One region of the Streptomyces sp. NPDC047971 genome, then DNA from elsewhere that is predicted to be linked to it. Evidence: riboswitches for the same ligand, from Rfam matches in the RefSeq annotation. Region 1 holds a riboswitch; the other holds the start of a gene.
The links. Region 1 has a riboswitch for glycine ahead of gcvP (aminomethyl-transferring glycine dehydrogenase). Riboswitches for the same ligand answer to the same signal wherever they lie in the genome.
Positions count from the first base shown of each region.

Region 2: it holds a riboswitch for glycine, as region 1 does, so the genes downstream of both, gcvT (glycine cleavage system aminomethyltransferase GcvT) here and gcvP (aminomethyl-transferring glycine dehydrogenase) in region 1, are expected to answer to the same signal.

Region 1 is NZ_JBEZNW010000036.1:3,968-14,869, forward strand. Features, by position in the region: gene AB0D99_RS27600 (DUF881 domain-containing protein) at 1-517, shown strand, start outside; gene AB0D99_RS27605 (small basic family protein) at 514-846, shown strand; gene AB0D99_RS27610 (DUF881 domain-containing protein) at 852-1,664, shown strand; gene AB0D99_RS27615 (FHA domain-containing protein) at 1,747-2,688, shown strand; gene AB0D99_RS27620 (MerR family transcriptional regulator) at 2,718-3,461, shown strand; gene AB0D99_RS27625 (bifunctional nuclease family protein) at 3,515-3,988, shown strand; gene AB0D99_RS27630 (MerR family transcriptional regulator) at 4,207-4,836, shown strand; gene AB0D99_RS27635 (DNA polymerase IV) at 4,922-6,316, shown strand; gene AB0D99_RS27640 (PRC-barrel domain-containing protein) at 6,401-6,766, opposite strand; glycine riboswitch at 6,878-6,976, shown strand; gene gcvP (aminomethyl-transferring glycine dehydrogenase) at 7,156-10,041, shown strand; gene AB0D99_RS27650 (DUF5999 family protein) at 10,174-10,380, opposite strand; gene AB0D99_RS27655 (hypothetical protein) at 10,717-10,902, opposite strand, start outside.
Region 2 is NZ_JBEZNW010000013.1:44,613-55,514, reverse strand. Features, by position in the region: gene AB0D99_RS15030 (ABC transporter substrate-binding protein) at 1-123, opposite strand, end outside; gene AB0D99_RS15025 (ABC transporter permease) at 252-1,256, opposite strand; gene AB0D99_RS15020 (enhanced serine sensitivity protein SseB C-terminal domain-containing protein) at 1,641-2,384, opposite strand; gene AB0D99_RS15015 (enhanced serine sensitivity protein SseB) at 2,425-3,165, opposite strand; gene AB0D99_RS15010 (AAA family ATPase) at 3,485-4,156, opposite strand; glycine riboswitch at 4,297-4,399, shown strand; gene gcvT (glycine cleavage system aminomethyltransferase GcvT) at 4,547-5,674, shown strand; gene gcvH (glycine cleavage system protein GcvH) at 5,752-6,132, shown strand; gene glyA (serine hydroxymethyltransferase) at 6,153-7,412, shown strand; gene AB0D99_RS14990 (L-serine ammonia-lyase) at 7,564-8,934, shown strand; gene AB0D99_RS14985 (condensation domain-containing protein) at 8,939-10,594, opposite strand; gene AB0D99_RS14980 (condensation domain-containing protein) at 10,605-10,902, opposite strand, start outside.

The DNA of each region.
Region 1 (10,902 bases):
GCTGTCGGGGGCGACCCCGGTGCACGGCCCGGGCGTGAAGCTCGTGGTCGACGACGCCAAGGACACCGAGCAGGGTGGCGGGGGTCCCCGGGAGAGCAGTGGCTTCTCCGACACGGGCCGGGTCCGTGACCGGGACATGCAGCGGGTCGTCAACGGTCTGTGGGAGTCGGGCGCGGAGGCCGTCTCGATCAACGGTCAGCGGCTGACGTCGCTGTCGGCGATCCGGGCCGCGGGCGACGCCATACTGGTCGACAACAAGCCGCTGGTGCCGCCGTACACGGTGCTGGCGGTGGGGGACGGGCAGCGGTTGAGCACCGCGTTCCAGGACAGCGCCGACGGGCAGTACCTGCACGCGCTGCAGGAGAACTTCGGGATCCGCACCAGCATCTCGGCCGAGGCGGACGTACGTCTGCCGGCCGCGCCGAGCCTGATCGTACGTACAGCAGAGCCGAGGGGAGCCGGGGCCGCCAAGCCTTCCGGGCAGGCCACGGCCGACACAGGGAAGGGCACATCTTGATCGCCGTACTGGGCCTGATCGTGGGAGTGGTGGTCGGACTTTTGGTCCGGCCCGAGGTTCCGGCGGTGGTCGAGCCCTATCTTCCGATCGCCGTGGTGGCCGCCCTCGACGCGGTCTTCGGCGGCCTGCGTGCCATGCTCGACGGAATCTTCGTCGACAAGGTCTTCGTGGTGTCCTTCCTGTCGAACGTGGTGGTCGCCGCGCTGATCGTCTTCCTGGGCGACAAGCTGGGCGTCGGCGCGCAGCTGTCGACCGGTGTCGTCGTCGTGCTCGGCATCCGCATCTTCTCCAACGCCGCCGCCATCCGGCGGCACGTGTTCCGGGCGTGACGCCGATGAGCAACGTGAACCCCGAGAAGCCCGAGAACCCGGACGACGGCGAGGCGACCGAGGCGACCCCCGAGGCGCCCGCCGCCCCCGAGAAGCAGCTGACCGGACGGCAGAGGCTGGCCGCCGGGCTGTGGCCGCCACGGGTGAGCAGGGCCCAACTCATCGTCGCCCTGCTGCTGTTCGTCCTCGGTCTGGGGCTCGCCATCCAGGTTCGCTCCACGAGCGACAACAGTGCGCTGCGCGGCGCCCGCCAGGAGGATCTGGTCCGGATCCTCGACGAGCTCGACGACCGTACGCAGCGCCTGGAGGACGAGAAGGCGCGCCTGGAGAACCAGCGCTCCGAGCTGGAGTCCAGCTCGGACCAGGCCGAGGAGGCGCGCAAGCAGACCCAGGAGAAGGAGCAGCAGCTCGGCATCCTGGCCGGTACGGTCGCCGCCGAGGGGCCGGGCATCACGCTGACCGTCGCGGGCGCGGCGGCGGCGGTCGAGTCGGACATGCTGCTCGACGCGATCCAGGAGCTGCGTGCGGCGGGTGCCGAGGCGATCCAGATCAACGATGTGCGGGTGGTCGCGGACAGTTACTTCTCCGGTGCGGGAAGCGACATAGAGATCGATGGAACGAAGGTGGCCGCTCCGTACGTCTTCAAGGTCATCGGCAAGCCCGAGGATCTCGAGCCGGCGCTCAACATCCCCGGTGGAGTCATTCAGACGCTGGAGAAGGAGCAGGCCACGGCGACCGTGGCCAAGTCCGAGAAGATCGTTGTGGATGCCTTGCGACCTGCGAAGCGGCCTGACTACGCTCAGTCGTCCTCGCAGTGAGCCGGGGGTGTGTCGCGGTCACGCGACAAGGGGAGGGCGTTGCGGGGGGTCGCCGCATCACAAGCGTGGTGCGTGGTGGAAACTGTCCGGAGGATACGGACGTTGTGAAGGTGTCCGGGTCGGCAGGTGTGTTCATTCAGGGTTCGTCCTGCCCCACGGGCGGGTCTGTTTCGGTCAAGGGGAATCGCCCGTGAGTTTTTTTGCGAAGTTGTTCGGCAAGAGCGCACGCGAGGACGGCGGCAACGCCAAGCACCGCGCGCCGCGCCACGCCCAGAGCGAGGAACAGGGCGGCGAGCGTCCGCTGTTCCGTGACGAGGTCGGCGGCCAGGGCGGAGATGTCGCGGGCGCGCACGGCGCGTCGTCTGTTGACCCTGCCGGTGCCGGGCGCATAGGTTTCGGGGAACCATCAACCTCAAGTACGGGTGGAGGGTTCACCCCCGATCCGTATGCGACCCAGACCTCCGCGGGTCAGCCGCGGCAGGAGGATGCGTCCATGCCGGTGTGTACGAGGTGCGGTCACCGCAACACCGCGGACAGCCGTTTCTGCTCCCACTGCGGCACGCCGCTGCGGGGCGGGGCGCCCGTGGAGCGCGCGTCCGAGACGACGTCGACGATCTCGATCTCGGGCCTCGAGGCGTATGACGCCGAGGTCACCGGTCAGACCGCCGTGCCGTCCCTCTCTCCCGAGGCGCTGGCGGCCGTCGAGGCCCTGCCGGCCGGCTCGGCCCTGCTCGTCGTGCGCCGCGGTCCGAACTCGGGCAGCCGCTTCCTGCTGGACAGCGAGCTGACCACGGCCGGCCGTCACCCGCAGAGCGACATCTTCCTCGACGACTTCACCGTGTCGCGGCGTCACGTCGAGTTCCGGCGGGCTCAGGACGGCAGCTTCACCGTCGCCGACGTCGGCAGCCTCAACGGCACCTACGTCAACCGTGAGCCGATCGAGTCGGTGGTCCTGTCCAACGGCGACGAGGTGCAGATCGGCAAGTACCGGCTGGTCTTCTACTCGAGCCAGCGGGGCGTGTGACGCCTCCGGGAAGCCTTCAGGGAAGGTCCATGCTGCGAACACCGACGGGCGGTGCCGGACACGGCACCGCCACCGCGGGCGACCGGCTGGTCAGCATCGGCACGGTGCTGAACCAACTGCGTGACGAGTTCCCCGAAGTGACCATCTCCAAGATCCGGTTCCTGGAGGCCGAGGGGCTCGTCGAGCCCCGGCGTACGGCCTCCGGGTACCGGAAGTTCAGCCCGCAGGACGTGGAGCGGCTCGCCCAGATCCTGCGGATGCAGCGGGACCACTATCTTCCGCTGAAGGTCATCCGGGAGCATCTCGACGCCCTCGCCCGGGGTGAGCAGATCAGGCTCCCGTCCCCCAGCCCGCAGCGGGACCTGCTGGACGGGGCCTGGGAGCCGGAGGGCGACCGGCCGACGGCCGCGCGGGTGGGTCGGGCCGAGCTGCTCGCCGCCGCGGAGGTGAGCGAGGAGGAGCTCGCGGAGTGGGAGTCCTACGGGCTCATCGCCGCGGGAGCCGAGGGCGGCTACGACGCCGAGACCGTCACGGTCGCCAGACTTGTCGCCGATCTGGGGAGATTCGGTCTGGAACCTCGGCACCTCCGGGCGGTCAAAGCGGCCGCCGACCGGGAGGCGGGTCTCGTCGAACAGGTGGTCGCGCCGCTGCGCCGGCACCGTAACCCGCAGACCAGAGCGCATGCGGAGGCCACCGCGAAGGAGCTCGCCGGGCTGTCCGTCCGGCTGCATGCGGCACTGGTCCAGACCGCTCTCGGACTCCGGTTGCCGTGATCTTGTGGGGGCCCGACTACCCAAACCGGTCGGGCACGTCCTAGGGTTGCTGTGTGAACGAGCTCGACGTTGTGGGTGTCCGGGTCGAAATGCCCTCCAACCAGCCGATCGTGCTCCTGCGTGAAGTGGGAGGCGATCGGTACCTCCCCATCTGGATCGGACCGGGTGAGGCGACCGCGATCGCCTTCGCCCAGCAGGGCATGGCCCCCGCCCGGCCGCTGACGCACGATCTCTTCAAGGATGTCCTTGAAGCCGTGGGCCAGGAGCTCACGGAGGTCCGCATCACGGATCTCCGCGAAGGCGTCTTCTACGCGGAGCTGGTCTTCGCCAGCGGCGTCGAGGTGAGCGCCAGGCCCTCCGACGCGATAGCGCTCGCGCTGCGCACCGGTACGCCGATCTACGGCAGTGACGGTGTGCTCGACGACGCCGGTATCGCGATTCCGGACGAGCAGGAGGACGAGGTGGAGAAGTTCCGCGAGTTCCTCGACCAGATCTCCCCCGAGGACTTCGGGTCCAGCAGCCAGTGAGGTCCGGCAGTCGCTGAGGCGGGCCGGCCGTGGGCCGGCCGCCGACCGTCGCACGCCGGGTGCGGTCAGGGCATTCGAGTAGCCTTTCCCCGGAGAGAGACACGGGAAACCACTCTCAGGGTGATTATCACTCGGCGTGCCGAGTGTGGCGATCGTTGACGCACCCCGAGTGACTGCCTACCTTCGTGTGGGCAGGTCAAGGACGGAGGGTCGGCGTGATGAGCAGCGGCGACGGTACGGCAGGGGGCTCCCTCGGGCATGCGTCCGGGGAGAGCGGTCCGTATCCGCTTCACGGCAATGCGGGCGACTTCGGTACGGGTGTGAACGCGGGAGATGCCGCGGCGTCCGGGACGGACGTGGTGGGCTACCGCGGTCCGACGGCATGCGCGGCTGCCGGGATCACCTACCGCCAACTGGACTACTGGGCGCGCACCGGGCTCGTCGAGCCGAGCGTGCGGCCGGCCTACGGATCCGGGACGCAGCGGCTGTACAGCTTCCGGGACGTCGTCGTTCTCAAGATCGTCAAGAGATTCCTCGACACCGGGGTGGCGCTGCAGAACATCCGGGCCGCCGTGCAGCATCTGCGCGCACGGGGCTTTCGCGACCTGGAGCGCATGACGCTGATGAGCGACGGAGCCACCGTGTACGAGTGCTCCTCGCCGGACGAGGTCGTCGATCTGCTCCAGGGCGGTCAGGGCGTCTTCGGGATCGCGGTGGGTGTGGTCTGGCGCGATGTGGAGGCCGCGCTCTCGCAGCTGCACGGGGAGCGTGTCGACACCGGTGAGACGCTGATCGGCCACAACCCGGGTGACGAGCTGGCGAGGCGGCGGCGGGACCGGGCGGTCTGAGTCGTTCCGTACGGCCGGGCGGGGCGCGACGCGCCCGTACGTGTGTGCGGGTCGATTGTCAGTGGCGTAGGGCAGCATCGGAGATGTGAGAGCCGCGCCGACGATTCTGCATCTGGACATGGATGCCTTCTTCGCCGCCGCCGAGCAGGCGGCGAAACCGAGTCTGCGCGGAAAGCCGGTGGTGGTCGGGGGGCTGGGTCCGCGCGGCGTCGTCGCCACCGCCTCCTACGAGGCGCGGCGCTTCGGGGTGCACTCCGCGATGCCGATGGCGCAGGCGCGGCGCAGGGCGCCCAACGCCGCCTATCTCGTGCCGCGCTTCGGCTTCTACCGGGGGATCAGCGAGCAGGTCATGGAGTTGCTGGGGCGGCTCTCGCCGCTCGTGGAGCCGCTGAGCCTGGACGAGGCGTTCGTCGACCTGGAGGCAGGGGGCGTGGCCGATGACAGCGCGAGCGCGCGGGAGGCCGGTGAGCGGCTGCGCAGGGACATTCTCGCCACGACGGGGCTCACGGGGTCGGTGGGGCTCGCCGGGTCCAAGATGCTGGCGAAGATCGCCTCGGAGGAGGCGAAGCCGGACGGGCTGGTGCTGATCGAGCCGGGGACCGAGCGGGAGCTGCTGGGGCCGCGGTCGGTGCGGATCCTCCCGGGGGTGGGGCCGGCCACCGGGGAGCACCTGCGGCGTGCGGGGATGACGACGGTGTCGGACCTCGCGGAGGCGGGCGAGGACGAGCTCGTACGGCTGCTGGGGCGGGCGCACGGGGCGTCCCTGTACCTCATGGCCCAGGGGTACGACGATCGGCCCGTGGTGGCCGAGAGGGACACGAAGTCGGTGTCGGTGGAGGACACCTTCGACGTGGACCTGCATGACCGGGTCCGGATCCGGACGGAGGTGGACCGGCTCGCCGAGCGGTGCGTGGGCAGGCTGCGGGCGTCGGGGCACTCGGGGCGGACGATCGTGCTGAAGGTGCGGCGGTTCGACTTCTCGACGCTGACGCGTTCCGAGACGCTGCGGGGGCCGACGGACGACACCGTCGTGGTGCGAGAGGCCGCGGGGCGGCTGCTCGAAGGGGTGGACACGACGGGCGGTGTCCGGCTGCTCGGCGTCGGGGTGAGCGGGCTCGCGGACTACACGCAGGAGGATCTGTTCGCGCAGGCGGAGGCTGCGGAGACGGCCGGGGCGGTCGAGCCGGGGTCGGGGGCCGGGGAGGCTTCACCCGCGGACGCGGCCCCGGCGGAGGAGCCGCCCCCCGAGCGGCGGTGGTCGCCCGGGCACGACGTACGGCACGCGGTGTACGGCGCAGGGTGGGTGCAGGGGAGCGGGGTGGGGCGGGTCACCGTGCGCTTCGAGGAGCCGGGTTCGGCTCCGGGGCGGGTGCGGACGTTCCTCGTGGACGACCCGGAGCTGGAGGCGGCGGAGCCGCTGCCGTTGGTGGGGGGTGGGCCCGGCCTCAGACCGGGCCTGTCGCTCCCGCCCGCCCGCTGAGCTTCGCCGGGGGACCGTCGATCCCGCAGGGCGGGCCGGGCCGATGCGCTCGTCCGCGCGGAGGGCGTGGTGGGGGTGGAACCGTCAGGTCTCCTCCTGGCCCGCCAGGCGGCCGAAGTCCCGGTCCGGCGGCGGCGGGGGGAGGGCGATGTCGTAGTGGCGGTAGAGCTGCAGCTCCTGTTCGGGGGAGAGGTGGCGGCCCACGCCGAAGTCCGGTGCGTCCTTGATCAGGGACCGGTCGTACGGGATGTGGAGGCCGTCCTTCGCCAGCTCGCTCGGCTCCAGGGGGACGAACGCGTCCCGGCTGAAGAGGCCCGTGCGGACCGCCGCCCACTCGGGGATGCCGGTGGCGTCGTCCAGGTACACCTCGTCCACGGTGCCGATCTTGTGCCCCTCGCGGTCGTACGCCTTGCGGCCGATCAGGCTGCGCGGATCGATGTCGGTCTGCACGGTCCCTCCAACTGGTCGCACCTGCTCTATGACTACGAAAGTGCACATCTGGGATGTCGGCCACTTGAGCGATGGCTTCCGGAACCGCGCTGGTAGGCTGGCTGTGGCTGTCGACCCTGTGCGGGAGAGTCCTCCGGAGAAACCTTTCGGAGGCGCCGAAGGAGCAAATCCTCCCCGGAATCTCTCAGGCCCCTGTACCGCACGGACGAGGTCACTCTGGAAAGCAGGGCGGACGTCCGACGGCATCCGCCCTCACCGACGGTGAAAGCCGGCGAGCCCTTCGGCGTGCCGGTGAAGCTCTCAGGTTGAGATGACAGAGGGGGAGGCCGTCCGGGCACCCGCGCCGTTGGTGCCCCTCGCAGGTCGTGACGACCAGGAGGCCTCCGTACATGACCGCCAACCGCATTCCGCTCTCCGAGCTCGAACAGGGCATCCCGTTCGAGCAGCGGCACATCGGGCCCGACGCCGAGGCACGGGCCAAGATGCTCGCGCAGGTCGGCTACGGCTCCCTCGACGAGCTCACGGCCGCCGCCGTGCCGGACGTGATCAAGAACGCCGAGGCGCTCGGTCTGCCCTCCGCGCGCACCGAGGCCGAGGTCCTGGCCGAGCTGCGTGAGCTCGCCGACCGCAACCAGGTCCTCGCCCCGATGATCGGGCTCGGGTACTACGGCACCTTCACCCCGCCGGTGATCCTCCGCAACGTGATGGAGAACCCGGCCTGGTACACGGCGTACACGCCCTACCAGCCGGAGATCTCGCAGGGCCGCCTGGAGGCGCTGCTCAACTTCCAGACGATGGTCGCCGACCTCACCGGTCTGCCCACCTCCGGTGCCTCCCTGCTCGACGAGGGCACCGCCGCCGCCGAGGCCATGGCGCTCGCCCGCCGTGTCGGCAAGGTCAAGAACGGTGTCTTCCTCGTCGACGCCGACGCGCTGCCGCAGACCATCGCCGTCATCGAGACCCGCGCCGAGCCGACCGGTGTCGAGGTCGTCGTCGCGGACCTGTCCGAGGGCATCCCCGCCGAGATCGCCGAGCGCGGCGTCTTCGGTGTGCTCGTCCAGTACCCGGGTGCCTCCGGTGCCGTGCGCGACATCAAGCCGCTGATCGACGCCGCCCACGACCTCGGCGCGATCGTCACCGTCGCCGCCGACCTGCTCGCGCTGACGCTGCTCACCTCGCCGGGTGCGCTCGGAGCCGACATCGCCGTCGGCACCACCCAGCGTTTCGGCGTCCCGATGGGCTTCGGCGGACCGCACGCCGGTTACATGGCGGTCCAGGACAAGCACGCCCGCTCCCTGCCCGGCCGCCTCGTCGGCGTCTCCGTCGACGCCGACGGCAACCGCGCGTACCGCCTGGCGCTGCAGACCCGCGAGCAGCACATCCGCCGCGAGAAGGCCACCAGCAACATCTGCACCGCCCAGGTGCTCCTCGCCGTCATGGCCGGCATGTACGCCGTCTACCACGGCCCCGACGGCCTGAAGGGCATCGCTCAGCGCACCCACCGGTACGCCGCGATCCTCGCCGCGGGCCTGAGGGCCGGCGGTGTCGAGGTCGTCCACGGCGACTTCTTCGACACCCTGACCGTCCGGGTGCCGGGCAAGGCCGCCGAGGCCGTCGCCGCCGCCCGCGAGACGGGCGTCAACCTGTACCTCGTCGACGCCGACCACGTCTCGATCTCCTGCGACGAGACCACCGGGCGTGCCCAGCTCGCCGCCGTCTGGTCCGCCTTCGGCGTCGACGCCGACATCGAGGCCCTGGACGCGGGGACCGAGGACGCGCTGCCCGCCGGGCTGCTGCGCTCGGACGCGTACCTGACCCACCCGGTCTTCCACGCGCACCGCTCCGAGACGTCGATGCTGCGTTACCTGCGCAAGCTCGCCGACCGCGACTACGCGCTCGACCGCGGCATGATCCCGCTCGGCTCCTGCACCATGAAGCTGAACGCGACCACCGAGATGGAGCCGGTGACCTGGCCCGAGTTCGGCCAGATCCACCCCTTCGCCCCGGTCGAGCAGGCTCAGGGCTACCTCACGCTCATCACCGAGCTGGAGGAGCGTCTCGCCGAGGTCACCGGCTACGACAAGGTGTCGATCCAGCCGAACGCCGGTTCGCAGGGTGAGCTGGCCGGTCTGCTGGCCGTCCGCGCCTACCACCGCGCCAACGGCGACGACCAGCGCACCGTCTGCCTCATCCCGTCCTCCGCGCACGGCACCAACGCCGCCTCCGCGGTCATGGCCGGCATGAAGGTCGTCGTCGTCAGGACCGCCGACGACGGCGAGGTCGACATCGCGGACCTGCGCGCCAAGATCGAGCAGTACCGCGACGAGCTGTCCGTCCTGATGATCACCTACCCGTCCACGCACGGCGTGTTCGAGGAGCACGTCGCCGACATCTGCGGCGAGGTGCACGAGGCCGGCGGCCAGGTGTACGTCGACGGTGCCAACCTCAACGCGCTGGTCGGTCTGGCCAAGCCGGGCAAGTTCGGCGGCGACGTCTCGCACCTGAACCTGCACAAGACCTTCTGCATCCCGCACGGCGGCGGCGGCCCCGGTGTCGGTCCGGTCGGTGTGCGCGCGCACCTCGCGCCGTACCTGCCGAACCACCCGCTGCAGCCGACCGCCGGCCCGGAGACGGGCGTCGGCCCGATCTCGGCCGCCCCGTGGGGCTCGGCCGGCATCCTGCCGATCTCGTGGTCGTACGTGCGTCTGATGGGTGGCGAGGGCCTCAAGCGCGCCACGCAGGTGGCCGTCCTCGCGGCGAACTACATCGCCAAGCGCCTGGAGCCGCACTACCCGGTGCTCTACACCGGTCCGGCCGGCCTGGTCGCCCACGAGTGCATCGTCGACCTGCGTCCGCTCTCCAAGTCGACCGGCGTCAGCGTCGACGACATCGCCAAGCGCCTGATCGACTACGGCTTCCACGCGCCGACGATGTCGTTCCCGGTGGCCGGCACCCTGATGATCGAGCCGACCGAGTCCGAGGACCTGACCGAGCTCGACCGCTTCTGCGACACGATGATCGCGATCCGGTACGAGATCGAGAAGGTCGCGTCGGGCGAGTGGCCCGCGGACGACAACCCGCTGCGCAACGCCCCGCACACCGCCGCGGCGCTGGGCGGCGAGTGGAACCACCCGTACACCCGTGACGAGGCGGTCTTCCCGGCCGGTGTCTCGGCCGCGGACAAGTACTGGCCGCCGGTGCGCAGGATCGACGGCGCCTTCGGCGACCGCAACCTGGTCTGCTCCTGCCCGCCGATGGACGAGTACGACAACTGAGCACGGGCGCGCACGTGAGCGCCGGTTGAGCGGCAACGGCAACCGGGCATGAGTCAGGGCCGGTTCGGAGACTTCTCCGGGCCGGCCCTTGCGTGTTCCCTCGTACGGTGTGGTGCCCGACGTGCCCCGCCGTCAGGCGGCTGTCGTGACCTGGCCCGCCGTCAGCGGGCGGTGCGGGGCGATGATCTGGCCGTCCGGCAGCAGTTCACCGGTGTCCTCGAAGAGCAGGACCCCGTTGCACAGCAGGCTCCAGCCCTGCTCCGGGTGGTGCGCCATCAGTCGTGCCGCCTCCCGGTCGGCGGAGTGGGCGGTGGGACAGGCAGGCTGGTGCTGGCACATGGGTGGGTTCTTTCGCTGCGTCGTGGTGTCTGTCGTCCTGCGGCTCGATGCGGTGCTCATGGCCGCCCCCCGTTGTCGGTTCGGTTGGTCCAGTGTTCCCCCACGGACGTCGATCCGCAGGTATTTCACGGGAGCTCTTCCTACTGCATGAAGACGTATCACCCGCGCGGGCGGTTCAACTCAACTGGGCGGTCTCTTCGGATGGTTCGGGGTAGTCCTGGCGGGCTAGTCCGTCCGGGGAGGGGTGTTCGACAGGGGCGTTCGGGCAGCGCGGCGCCCCGCGGCCCGGTCGGTCGCGGGGCGTGCGCGCTGCGGACGGACGTCGGGTGCGGTGGTTCAGGCCGGCGCCGGCGTGCCGAACAGCGGCGGCGGCGCGAGGCGCAGGGTCAGGACGGGCAGCAGGTCCGCCACCCGGTGCGGGCGGTGGGAGGCGATGCCGGGAGGCGCCGGGGCGAGGGGGACCAGGAGGTCGGCCGGCGCGGGCGAGGCGGACGCCCCGTCGGCCTCCGTGTCCCCGTGGAG
Region 2 (10,902 bases), on a different contig from region 1:
GCCGGTCTTGCCCTTGTCGCCGTCGCCGCTGCCGCCACCACAGGCGGTGGTGACGACCATCGTCGCCGCGGCGAGGAGCGCGCCGGCGGCGATTCTGCGCCGCGAAGAGCTGTTCAGAGTCATGGTCTCGCAACCTCCGGAATAGTGGCGGCCGTCGAAGCGGTCCGCCGGTCGTGACTGCCTCCTGTCACCAGCGGCAGGGGCGGGGTCGGTACGGGCGTGCGGGCGGTCTGTGGGCGCCGAGCGGGTGCTCAGCGGGCGCCCTTCGGGTCGAGCGCGTCGCGCACGCCGTCGCCGAAGAGGTTGAACGCCAGAACGGTGATGAAGATCGCGAGGCCGGGGAACACCATGAACAGCGGGTCCGCCTCATAGGTGTTGACGGCCTTCGACAGCATCTGCCCCCAGGAAGCGGTGGGAGGCTTCACTCCCGCGCCGAGGAAGCTGAGCGCCGCCTCGGTGAGGATGTTGGTGGGGATCATGAGGGTCGCGTAGACCGTGATCGGGGCGATCAGGTTGGGCAGCAGCTCCCGGCGCAGGATGTAGAGCCGGCCGGCGCCCAGGCTGCGGGCCGCCTCCACGTACTCCCGCTCGCGCAGCGAGAGGGTCTGGCCTCGGACGATGCGGCCGACGTACGGCCAGCCGAAGAAGCCGATCACGACCACCAGGGCGCCGATGCGCACGCCCGAACCCTCGATTCCGAGCAGCTCGTTCGGGAGCACGGAGACCAGGGCGATGGTGAAGAGCAGCTGGGGGAAGGCGAGCATGACGTCCATGACACGGCTGAGCGCCGCGTCGACCCAGCCGCCGAAGTAGCCCGCGACGATGCCGAGGATCGTGCCGAGGACGACGGCGAAGACCGCCGCGAGGAAGGCGACGAGCAGGGAGATCCGGGCGCCGTAGACGATGCGGCTGAAGACGTCGCGGCCGTTGACCGGCTCGACGCCGAGCAGGAAGTCGGAGGAGATGCCGCCGTAGGAGCCGATCGGGGTGCCGAAGAGCGGGTCGATCTGGTCCTCGTGGAACTCGTCCGGCGGGTGGCCGAGGAGACCGACGATGAGCGGTGCGCAGAGGGCGACCAGGATCAGGAACAGCACGACGGCGCCGCCGACGAGGGCGACTTTGTCCCGCTTCAGCCGCATCCAGGCGATCTGCCAGGGGGAACGTCCCTCGATCGCCTTGCCCGGCGGCGCGTCGGGCACGGCGTCGACGGCGGTGGTCGACTCGACCGCACTCGTCTCGTGCAGTGGTGCCGTCATCGTGGTCAGGACCCCTCTCGGCCGCCGGTAGCCGGCCCTTGCCCGCCGCGGGTAGCGGCTTGGTGGAACAACTGCGGGGCACCGGCCAGGAGGCCGAACGCCCGGTGTTCCGGGGAGTCTTCATCGGGCCGACGATCACCCGCCAGACCTGCTCGGGATGTGATGCGCAACCGTGATGTGGCCCCGAGCCTTCCGTTATCCGGACCGGACGATCTCCTGAGCGGAGCAACACCACCCGTTCGACGCGGAACGGACATCACGACCAACTGGGCGTTCCTGGCAGCTTTTTGGGTGGATTCGCCGAGGACGACGAAGGCCGCACCGAGGATCTCGGTGCGGCCGTTTTCGGACGGTCGTCTCGCGATGCGGACGCGCCGTCAGGGGTCAGCGATAGACGGGAACGTGGGCGTCGCGGTCGTAGAACGGACGCGCGTTGGCACGCAGCCACATCGTCACCGGGTCGTACTCGTCGGACATGGCGACCGTCGAGACGGGCAGCCCGTCGGGGACCGCCGCGATCGACTGGCGCATCATCGCCCGCACCGCCTCGACGGAGGCGGCGGAGGTGTCGTAGAGGTCGAGACCGATGGCGAGGTACGGGGAGCCGAGGGCGGGCTGCACCCAGGCGCGGCGCAGGGCCCGTACGGCCGGGGTGCGGTGGGCGTTCTGGGTCAGCAGGGCGTAGAACTGCGGCATTTCCAGGGTGGGTTCGGAGAGCCGCAGCGGTCCGGCGGGCATCCGGTCGAGACCGGTGGCGATCCGTCGGAGATCGGCCCAGGGGATGCCGACGCCGCCGCCCGGGTCGTGCGGGTTGAGCCAGATGCCCCAGCGGTCGGGGTAGAGGGAGCGGGCGATGTCGCGTCCGGTGATCACCTCGTGGGCGCGGTTCCAGCCGGAGGCGGCGAGTTCCTGCGCGGAGGTGACGCACGGGGCGTACCCGAAGCCGTCGATCTCCATGTTCCCGTACTGGGCGTCCGGCGAGCCGGGGGCGCCCTGCCAGAGCAGCATCCAGACATCGCCTTCGGCGAGGGCGTGCAACAGCTTCTCGTACGCGTCGTAGCGTCCGGGTGCCACCTGGCGCAGCATGTGCTCGACCTGTCCGGCCGCAGCGGTGCTCGACGCGCTCACCCTGGGTCCCGCCCCTCTTCCGTCCACCGAACCAGCTTAATTACGCGGACGCCCGCTGATAGAAGGGGCGTACTCGCTCCAGCATCCAGTCGCCGACCGGGTCCTGCGCAACGTCCAGCAGGATGAGATTGACCGGCCAGGCCACCTCGACCCGGCCGAGCGCGCGGCCGAGCGCGTCGAGCGGGGCGTTGCGGTCGACGCCGTCCCAGGCCGCGAGCTGGACGCCGATGAAGAGCGCCGGCTCGGTGCCCTCGACGCTGGCGAGGGCGCGGCGCGCGGTCACGACGACTCCGGTGGCCTCGAACTCGGCGGAGGCCGCGGCGAGGAAGTCGACGGGGTCGTCCTGCCAGTCGGGCTCGAAGAGCCGGACCCGGCCGCCGCTGGCGGGCCCGTCCAGCGGCGTGCGGCCGACCCGGCAGAGTTCGGCGACGGCGGGCGGGGGCAGCGGGGCGCCGACGGTACCGCCGGGGTTCACGGCGATGCCGAGCTGCGGGGGCAGACCACGGGCGAAGTCACGGGCGGGGGCGACGGTGAACGACATGTGAGCACCGACACAGGCCAGGAACTGCTGCTCGGAGCTGAAGACGGGGACGTACGGCAGTCCGTCGATCTCCAGCGTGGGCAGGTCCAGGTCCCGGCTCTCGGGGGTGCCGCCGTTGGGGAGGGGCACCCAGACGGGGCTCCGTCCGAGCACCTCGACGAGCCGGCCTCCGGCTGCGGGGTTGCCGAGCGAGGCGGCCAGCACCTCTTCGAGCTCGTTGCCCGGCCATGTGACGTCCACGGTTCTCGGTTCCCCTTCTCGCGCGCCATGGTCGCGGCGCCCTCGGGGCAGAACCCTAACGCCGCACTGACGCCGCCGTGGCCAAAAGTGTACGGAGCACCCCGGTCCGGATATCCCGGAGCGGCACGGACCGGTGCGGGCAGGCGTCGGCCGGCCGGAGCGGTCCGCGCCGTGGGGCCGGTGCCGCCGACCGGGCGCCGTCCGCGCCGGGGCCGGTGCCGCCGACCGGGCGTCCGTCCGCGCCGTGGGGCCGGTGCCGCCGACCGGGCGTCCGTCCGTGGCGCGGGAGGCGCTCCGGACCGGTGTCGGCGCCGCGGGGTCAGTCCGTGGCGCGGAAGGCGATCCGGCGCAGGGCGCCCGCCGCGTCCCTGTCGAGGAGGGTCGCCGAGGAGCAGCCCCGGGGCAGGCGGCCGGACTCCACCGAGCTCAGCAGGCGGCCCACGGCCCGGCGGTGCCGGGCGAAGGCGTACCCCGACACGCCTCGGCCGCGCTCGCGCTGGCCCTCCCGGGCGGCGGCCGGGGTGACGTCGAGCAGGACCAGGTGCAGGGCGCCGCCCCGTCGGCGGGCCTCGCGGGCGAGCCAGTTCCGCACCCAGGACTGGGTGCCGCAGTCGTGGACGACCACGCTCCGCCCGGAGCGCAGCGCCCGGCGCAGCCCGGCGTAGTGGGCGATACGGGCCAGCGGGCGGTAGACGGCGTACGGCAGGAAGCGGGGCAGTCGTGCTTCCCAGCGCTCACGGGCGTCCTGCGAATCGATGCCCAGACCCCCGGCCGCGCGTCGCATGAGCGTCGACTTGCCGCTGCCGGGCAGGCCGGAGACCACGACGAGGTCACCGGCGGCGAAGGAGAGCACGCGGGGACCCCGGCCACCGCGCTCGCGCAGATCCCGCAGCAGGGGCACGGCGAAGCCGCGCCTGCGGGTCCTGGCCCTGGCGCGTGGGGACGGTATCCCCGTCCCTGTGGCGTAGGCGCCGGTGTGCTGGAACGTCATCGCTTCTCCCCCAGTCGGGTTCCCGGGAACCCTTCCCCATAAAGTGTAAAGAAGCGGTAATGAGGCACAAGCGATTTGCCGATCAGACCCCTCGTGCAATGATGTGCGCGCCAAGCGCACACAACCTCATACCGGCCGCTCGAATCCGCGCGGGAGAGTCCCGGAACCACCACGGTGGGCCCCGGGCGCCGAAGGAGCAAGACCCTCCCTTGAATCTCTCAGGCCCCGTACCGCGTGGATGAGGCAGATCTGAAAAGCGGGCGCAGTCGCGCCCCACCCAAGGTGCAAGCCGAGGATGCCCTCGGTGAACCTCTCAGGTTCCATGACAGATGGGGAGGATCGTCCTCGTCCGTCATGATTTTTCTGCCCTGGGACCCGGGAGCCACACCCATGAGCACTGCCGCCCCCCGTCTGACCGCCCTCGATGCGCTGCATCGCTCCCTGGGCGCGACCATGACCGACTTCGCCGGCTGGGACATGCCGCTGCGCTACGCCAGCGAGCGTGACGAGCACAACGCCGTCCGCACCAAGGCGGGCCTCTTCGACCTCTCCCACATGGGCGAGATCACCGTCACCGGCCCGCAGGCCGTGGAGCTGCTCGACTTCGCCCTGGTCGGCAACATCTCCACGGTGGGCCTGGGCCGGGCGCGCTACACGATGATCTGCCAGGAGGACGGCGGCATCCTCGACGACCTGATCGTGTACCGGCTCCAGGAGCAGGAGTACATGGTCGTCGCCAACGCCTCCAACGCCCAGATCGTCCTCGACGCGCTGACCGAGCGCGCGGCCGGCTTCGACGCCGAGGTGCGGGACGACCGTGACGCGTACGCCCTGATCGCCGTGCAGGGCCCCGAGTCCCCCGGCATCCTGAAGTCGATCACCGACGCCGACCTGGACGGTCTGAAGTACTACGCCGGCCTGCCCGGCACGGTCGCCGGGGTCCCCGCGCTGATCGCCCGCACCGGCTACACCGGCGAGGACGGCTTCGAGCTGTTCCTGAAGCCCGAGCACGCCGAGGGCGTCTGGAAGGCGCTGACCGAGGCGGGCGCCCCGGTCGGGCTGATCCCCTGCGGTCTGTCCTGCCGTGACACCCTCCGCCTGGAGGCGGGGATGCCGCTGTACGGGCACGAGCTGACCACCTCCCTCACCCCCTTCGACGCGGGCCTGGGCCGGGTCGTGAAGTTCGAGAAGACGACCAACGAGGGCCGCTTCGTCGGCCGCGAGGCGCTGGAGAAGGCCGCCGAGCGCGCCGAGACCGCCCCGCCGCGCAAGCTCGTCGGCCTGATCGCCGAGGGCCGCCGCGTCCCGCGCGCCGGATTCTCCGTCGTCGCGAACGGCGAGGTCGTCGGCGAGGTCACCTCCGGTGCCCCGTCCCCCACGCTCGGAAAGCCGATCGCCATCGCGTACGTGGACGCGGCGCACGCCGAGCCCGGCACGCAGGGTGTAGGTGTGGACATCCGCGGCACCCACGAGCCGTACGAGGTCGTGGCGCTGCCGTTCTACAAGCGCCAGAAGTGACGCATCCGTCTCGCTCCGTGTCTCACCCCGCAAGACCCACGTTCATCAGCACTCCCTCGATCCAGGAGAATCAGGTCATGAGCAACCCCCAGCAGCTGCGCTACACCAAGGAGCACGAGTGGCTGTCGGCCGCCGAGGACGGCGTCGCGACGGTCGGCATCACGGAGTTCGCGGCCAACGCGCTCGGTGACGTCGTCTACGCCCAGCTCCCTGAGGTCGGTGACACGGTGACCGCGGGCGAGACCTGCGGTGAGCTGGAGTCGACCAAGTCCGTCAGCGACCTGTACTCGCCGGTCACCGGTGAGGTCGTGGCGGCCAACCAGGACGTGGTGGACGACCCGTCGCTGGTGAACACCGCTCCGTTCGAGGGTGGCTGGCTGTTCAAGGTGCGCGTCACGGGTGAGCCGGACGACCTGCTCACCGCCGACGCGTACGCCGAGTTCTCCGCCGGGAACTGAGACCCCTTAGGGATCGATTCATGTCTGTGCTGAACACCCCTCTTCACGAGCTGGACCCGGACGTCGCCGCCGCCGTCGACGCCGAGCTCCACCGCCAGCAGTCCACCCTCGAGATGATCGCCTCGGAGAACTTCGCTCCGGTCGCGGTCATGGAGGCCCAGGGCTCCGTTCTCACCAACAAGTACGCCGAGGGCTACCCCGGCCGCCGCTACTACGGCGGCTGCGAGCACGTCGACGTCGCCGAGCAGATCGCGATCGACCGGATCAAGGACCTGTTCGGCGCCGAGTACGCCAACGTGCAGCCGCACTCCGGTGCCTCCGCGAACCAGGCCGCGCTGTTCGCGATCGCCCAGCCCGGCGACACGATCCTCGGCCTGGACCTGGCCCACGGCGGTCACCTGACCCACGGCATGCGCCTGAACTTCTCGGGCAAGCAGTTCAACGTGGTCGCGTACCACGTGGACGACGCCGGCCTGGTCGACATGGCCGAGGTGGAGCGCCTGGCCAAGGAGCACCGCCCGAAGGTGATCATCGCGGGCTGGTCCGCCTACCCGCGTCAGCTGGACTTCGCCGAGTTCCGTCGGATCGCCGACGAGGTCGAGGCGTACCTGTGGGTCGACATGGCGCACTTCGCCGGTCTGGTCGCGGCCGGTCTGCACCCGAACCCGGTCGAGTACGCGGACGTGGTGACCTCCACCACGCACAAGACGCTCGGCGGCCCGCGCGGCGGCATCATCCTCGCGAAGAAGGAGTTCGCGAAGAAGCTGAACTCCTCGGTCTTCCCCGGTTTCCAGGGCGGCCCGCTGGAGCACGTGATCGCGGCCAAGGCCGTCTCCTTCAAGGTCGCGGCCTCGGAGGAGTTCAAGGAGCGCCAGCAGCGCACGCTGGACGGTGCCCGGATCCTCGCCGAGCGTCTGGTCCAGGACGACGTCACCGCCCACGGTGTCTCGGTCCTGTCCGGCGGCACGGACGTGCACCTGGTCCTGGTCGACCTGCGCAACTCCGAGCTGGACGGCCAGCAGGCCGAGGACCGCCTCCACGAGGTCGGCATCACGGTCAACCGGAACGCGATCCCGAACGACCCGCGTCCGCCGATGGTCACCTCGGGCCTGCGCATCGGTACGCCGGCGCTCGCGACCCGCGGTTTCGGCGACGAGGACTTCCGTGAGGTGGCCGACGTCATCGCGGAGACCCTGAAGCCCGGCTTCGACGCCGACGCGCTGAAGGCCCGGGTGTCCGCACTCGCGGAGAAGCACCCGCTCTACCCCGGCCTGAAGTAATTTCGTACGCTTCAGTTCAAGGTTCGTTCGTACGAAAGCTCCGGGGCACCGCGCACACTGGACAGTGCGCGCGGTGCCCCACCCCCTTTTTCCTGCTGTTCTGCACCACCCCGGCAGACAACGGCGTCTAGCCCCCCACAAGGAGTTCCCCGTGGCCATCTCGGTCTTCGACCTGTTCTCGATCGGCATCGGCCCGTCGAGCTCCCACACGGTGGGCCCCATGCGGGCGGCCAGGATGTTCGCCCGCCGCCTGAAGAACGAGGGGCTGCTGGCCCACACCGCCTCGATACGCGCGGAGCTGTACGGCTCGCTGGGCGCCACCGGTCACGGCCACGGCACGCCGAAGGCGGTCCTGCTGGGCCTGGAGGGCAGCTCCCCGCGCACCGTCGACGTCGAGACGGCGGACGACGAGGTCGAGCGGATCAAGTCGAGCGGCCGGATCAACCTGCTCGGCGCGCACGAGATCCCCTTCGACTTCGACGAGGACCTGATCCTGCACCGCCGCAAGGCGCTGCCGTACCACGCCAACGGCATGACGATCTTCGCGTACGACGCGGAGGGCGCCCTGGTCCTGGAGAAGACGTACTACTCGGTGGGCGGCGGCTTCGTCGTGGACGAGGACGCGGTCCAGGGCGAGAACCCGATCGTCCCGGACGACACCGTCCTGAAGTACCCCTTCCGCACGGGCGACGAGCTGCTGCGCCTGGCGAAGGAGACCGGCCTGTCGATCTCCGCGCTGATGCTGGAGAACGAGAAGGCGTGGCGCACCGAGGACGAGATCCGCGCGGGTCTGCTGGAGATCTGGCGGGTCATGCAGGCGTGCGTCTCGCGCGGCATGTCCCGTGAGGGCATCCTGCCGGGCGGTCTGAAGGTCCGCCGCCGCGCCGCGAACACGGCCCGCAAGCTGCGCTCCGAGGGCGACCCGGCCGCGCTGGCGATGGAGTGGATCACGCTCTACGCGATGGCCGTGAACGAGGAGAACGCGGCGGGCGGCCGGGTGGTCACCGCTCCGACGAACGGCGCGGCGGGCATCATCCCGGCGGTCCTGCACTACTACACGAACTTCGTGCCCGGCGCGGACGAGGACGGCGTGGTCCGCTTCATGCTGGCGGCCGGCGCGGTCGGCATGCTCTTCAAGGAGAACGCCTCCATCTCCGGCGCCGAGGTCGGCTGCCAGGGCGAGGTCGGCTCGGCCTGCTCGATGGCGGCAGGCGCCCTCGCGGAGGTCCTGGGCGGCACCCCCGAGCAGGTCGAGAACGCGGCCGAGATCGGCATGGAGCACAACCTCGGCCTCACCTGCGACCCGGTCGGCGGCCTGGTCCAGATCCCGTGCATCGAGCGCAACGGCATGGCCGCCGTCAAGGCGGTCACGGCGGCGCGGATGGCCATGCGGGGCGACGGCAACCACCTGGTCTCCCTCGACAAGGTCATCAAGACCATGAAGGAGACCGGCGCGGACATGTCGGTCAAGTACAAGGAGACCGCCCGCGGCGGTCTCGCGGTGAACATCATCGAGTGCTGAGCCGTCACGGCGTCGGCGCGGCGGCTCCGGCGGTGGCCTCCAGGGAGAGGATCGGGGCGTCGGGGGTGCGGACCGCCCGGTGGAGCAGGGCGGTCCAGCGGGCGGCCAGGGCCTCGGCCGTCCCGGGGTCGAAGAGGTCCGTCGCGTACTTCAGCTCGCCCCGGATGCCCTGCGGGGTGCCGTCCGGGGCGGTGACCTCGTCCAGGTGCAGGCCCAGGTCGAACTTGGCCACCGGCATGGACACCTGGCCGGTCGTGCCGCGCAGGCCCGGCATGTCGACATGGCGCTGGGCGCCTCCGCCGTAGGCCAGGGCGACCTGGAAGAGCGGGTGGTGGGCCGGGGTGCGGCGCGGGTTGAGGGCGCCCACGAGGCGGTCGAAGGGGATGTCCTGATGGGCGTACGCCTCCAGTGAGGAGGCGCGCACCCGCTCCAGGAGCGCGCGGAAGCTCGGGTTGCCGGATGTGTCCGTGCGCAGCACGAGCATGTTCACGAAGTATCCGACCAGCTCCTCCACCGCCGGTTCCGTGCGACCGCTGACGGGGGCGCCGACGGGGATGTCCTCCCCCGCTCCCGCCGCCGTGAGCGTGGCCGCCAGCGCCGCCTGGAGGATCATGAAGACGGTGGTCCCCGTCTCCTGGGCCAGCTTCTTCAGGTCCTCGCAGAACGCGGGGTCGAGGGTGATGTCGACGGCCGCGCCGCGGTGGCTCGCGACGGCCGGCCGTGGCCGGTCCAGCGGCAGGTCGAGCACGTCGGGGAGCCCGGCGAGGGCACGCCGCCAGTACGCGCCGTGGGAGGCGAGGAGGCCGGCGGGATCCCGCTCGTCGCCGAGCGTCTCGCGCTGCCAGAGGCCGAAGTCGGCGTACTGGACGGGCAGCGGGCTCGCTTCGGGGGCGGATCCGGCCAGGCGGGCCGTGTAGGCGTCGGCCAGGTCGCGCGTGAGCGGCCCGACCGACCAGCCGTCCCCGACGATGTGGTGCAGGAGGATCAGCAGCGTGTGCTCGGTGGGTCGCGCGTCGTCGGTGAAGAGGGTGGCGCGCACCGGCGGCTCCGTCATGATGTCGAAGACGTCCTGGGCGGCCTCGGCGAGCGCCGCCGGGAGCTCCTCGGCGCCGCACGACACCGTACGGAGCTCAGGCTTCGCCTCGTCCACCGGAAGGACCTTCTGGTACGGCACCCCCTTGACCTCGGGGAACACCGTGCGCAGCGCCTCGTGGCGGGCGACGACGTCGCCCAGCGCCGCGCGCAGCGCCGCGGTGTCGACGGCGCCGGTCAGGCGCACGGAGACGGGGACGTTGTACGTGGGGGCCGGGCCCTGGAGCAGGGCGAGGTACCAGAGGCCCTCCTGCGCGTAGGACAGCGGCGGCCGTTCGGGGCGGGCCGTGACGGCTCCCGCGCCGAGTGCGGTGGGGCGGCTCGCGGCCCGGTCCGCCGGGGCGTCGCCTGCCAGGGCCCGGGTCAGACCCGCGACGGTCGGGTTGCGGAAGAGGGTCCGGACGGTGAGGGCGAGCCCCGGGACCGTGCGGGCCCGGGTGACGAGGCGCATGGCGGCGAGCGAGTCGCCGCCGAGTTCGAAGAAGCTGTCGTCGTCCCCCACGTCGGGGCGCCCGAGGGTCTCCGCGAAGAGCTCGCGCAGGACGGTGGCGTACTGGGTCGGGTTCACTGGGTTCCTTTCACGGAGCCTGAAGCAGCTCGGTCAGGCTCGACCGGAAGGCGGTGGCCAGGCCGGCCGCCTGGCTCGCGGTGAAGGCGTCGGCGGAGACCCGCAGCTCGCCCCGCAGGTTGCCGACGGGCGGGCAGCCGAATTCCCAGTGGGCGGGGAAGACGACCCAGCGGCGCGGGACGGGCACGTGGCCGCAGCGGGCGCCGGGCAGGCGCAGCCGCAGGGGCTCGCTGTCGATGTTGACCACGTGGAGGAAGAGCGGGGCCGCGTCGAGGGACCGCGGCGCTCCGGACGCCTTCACGATGTGC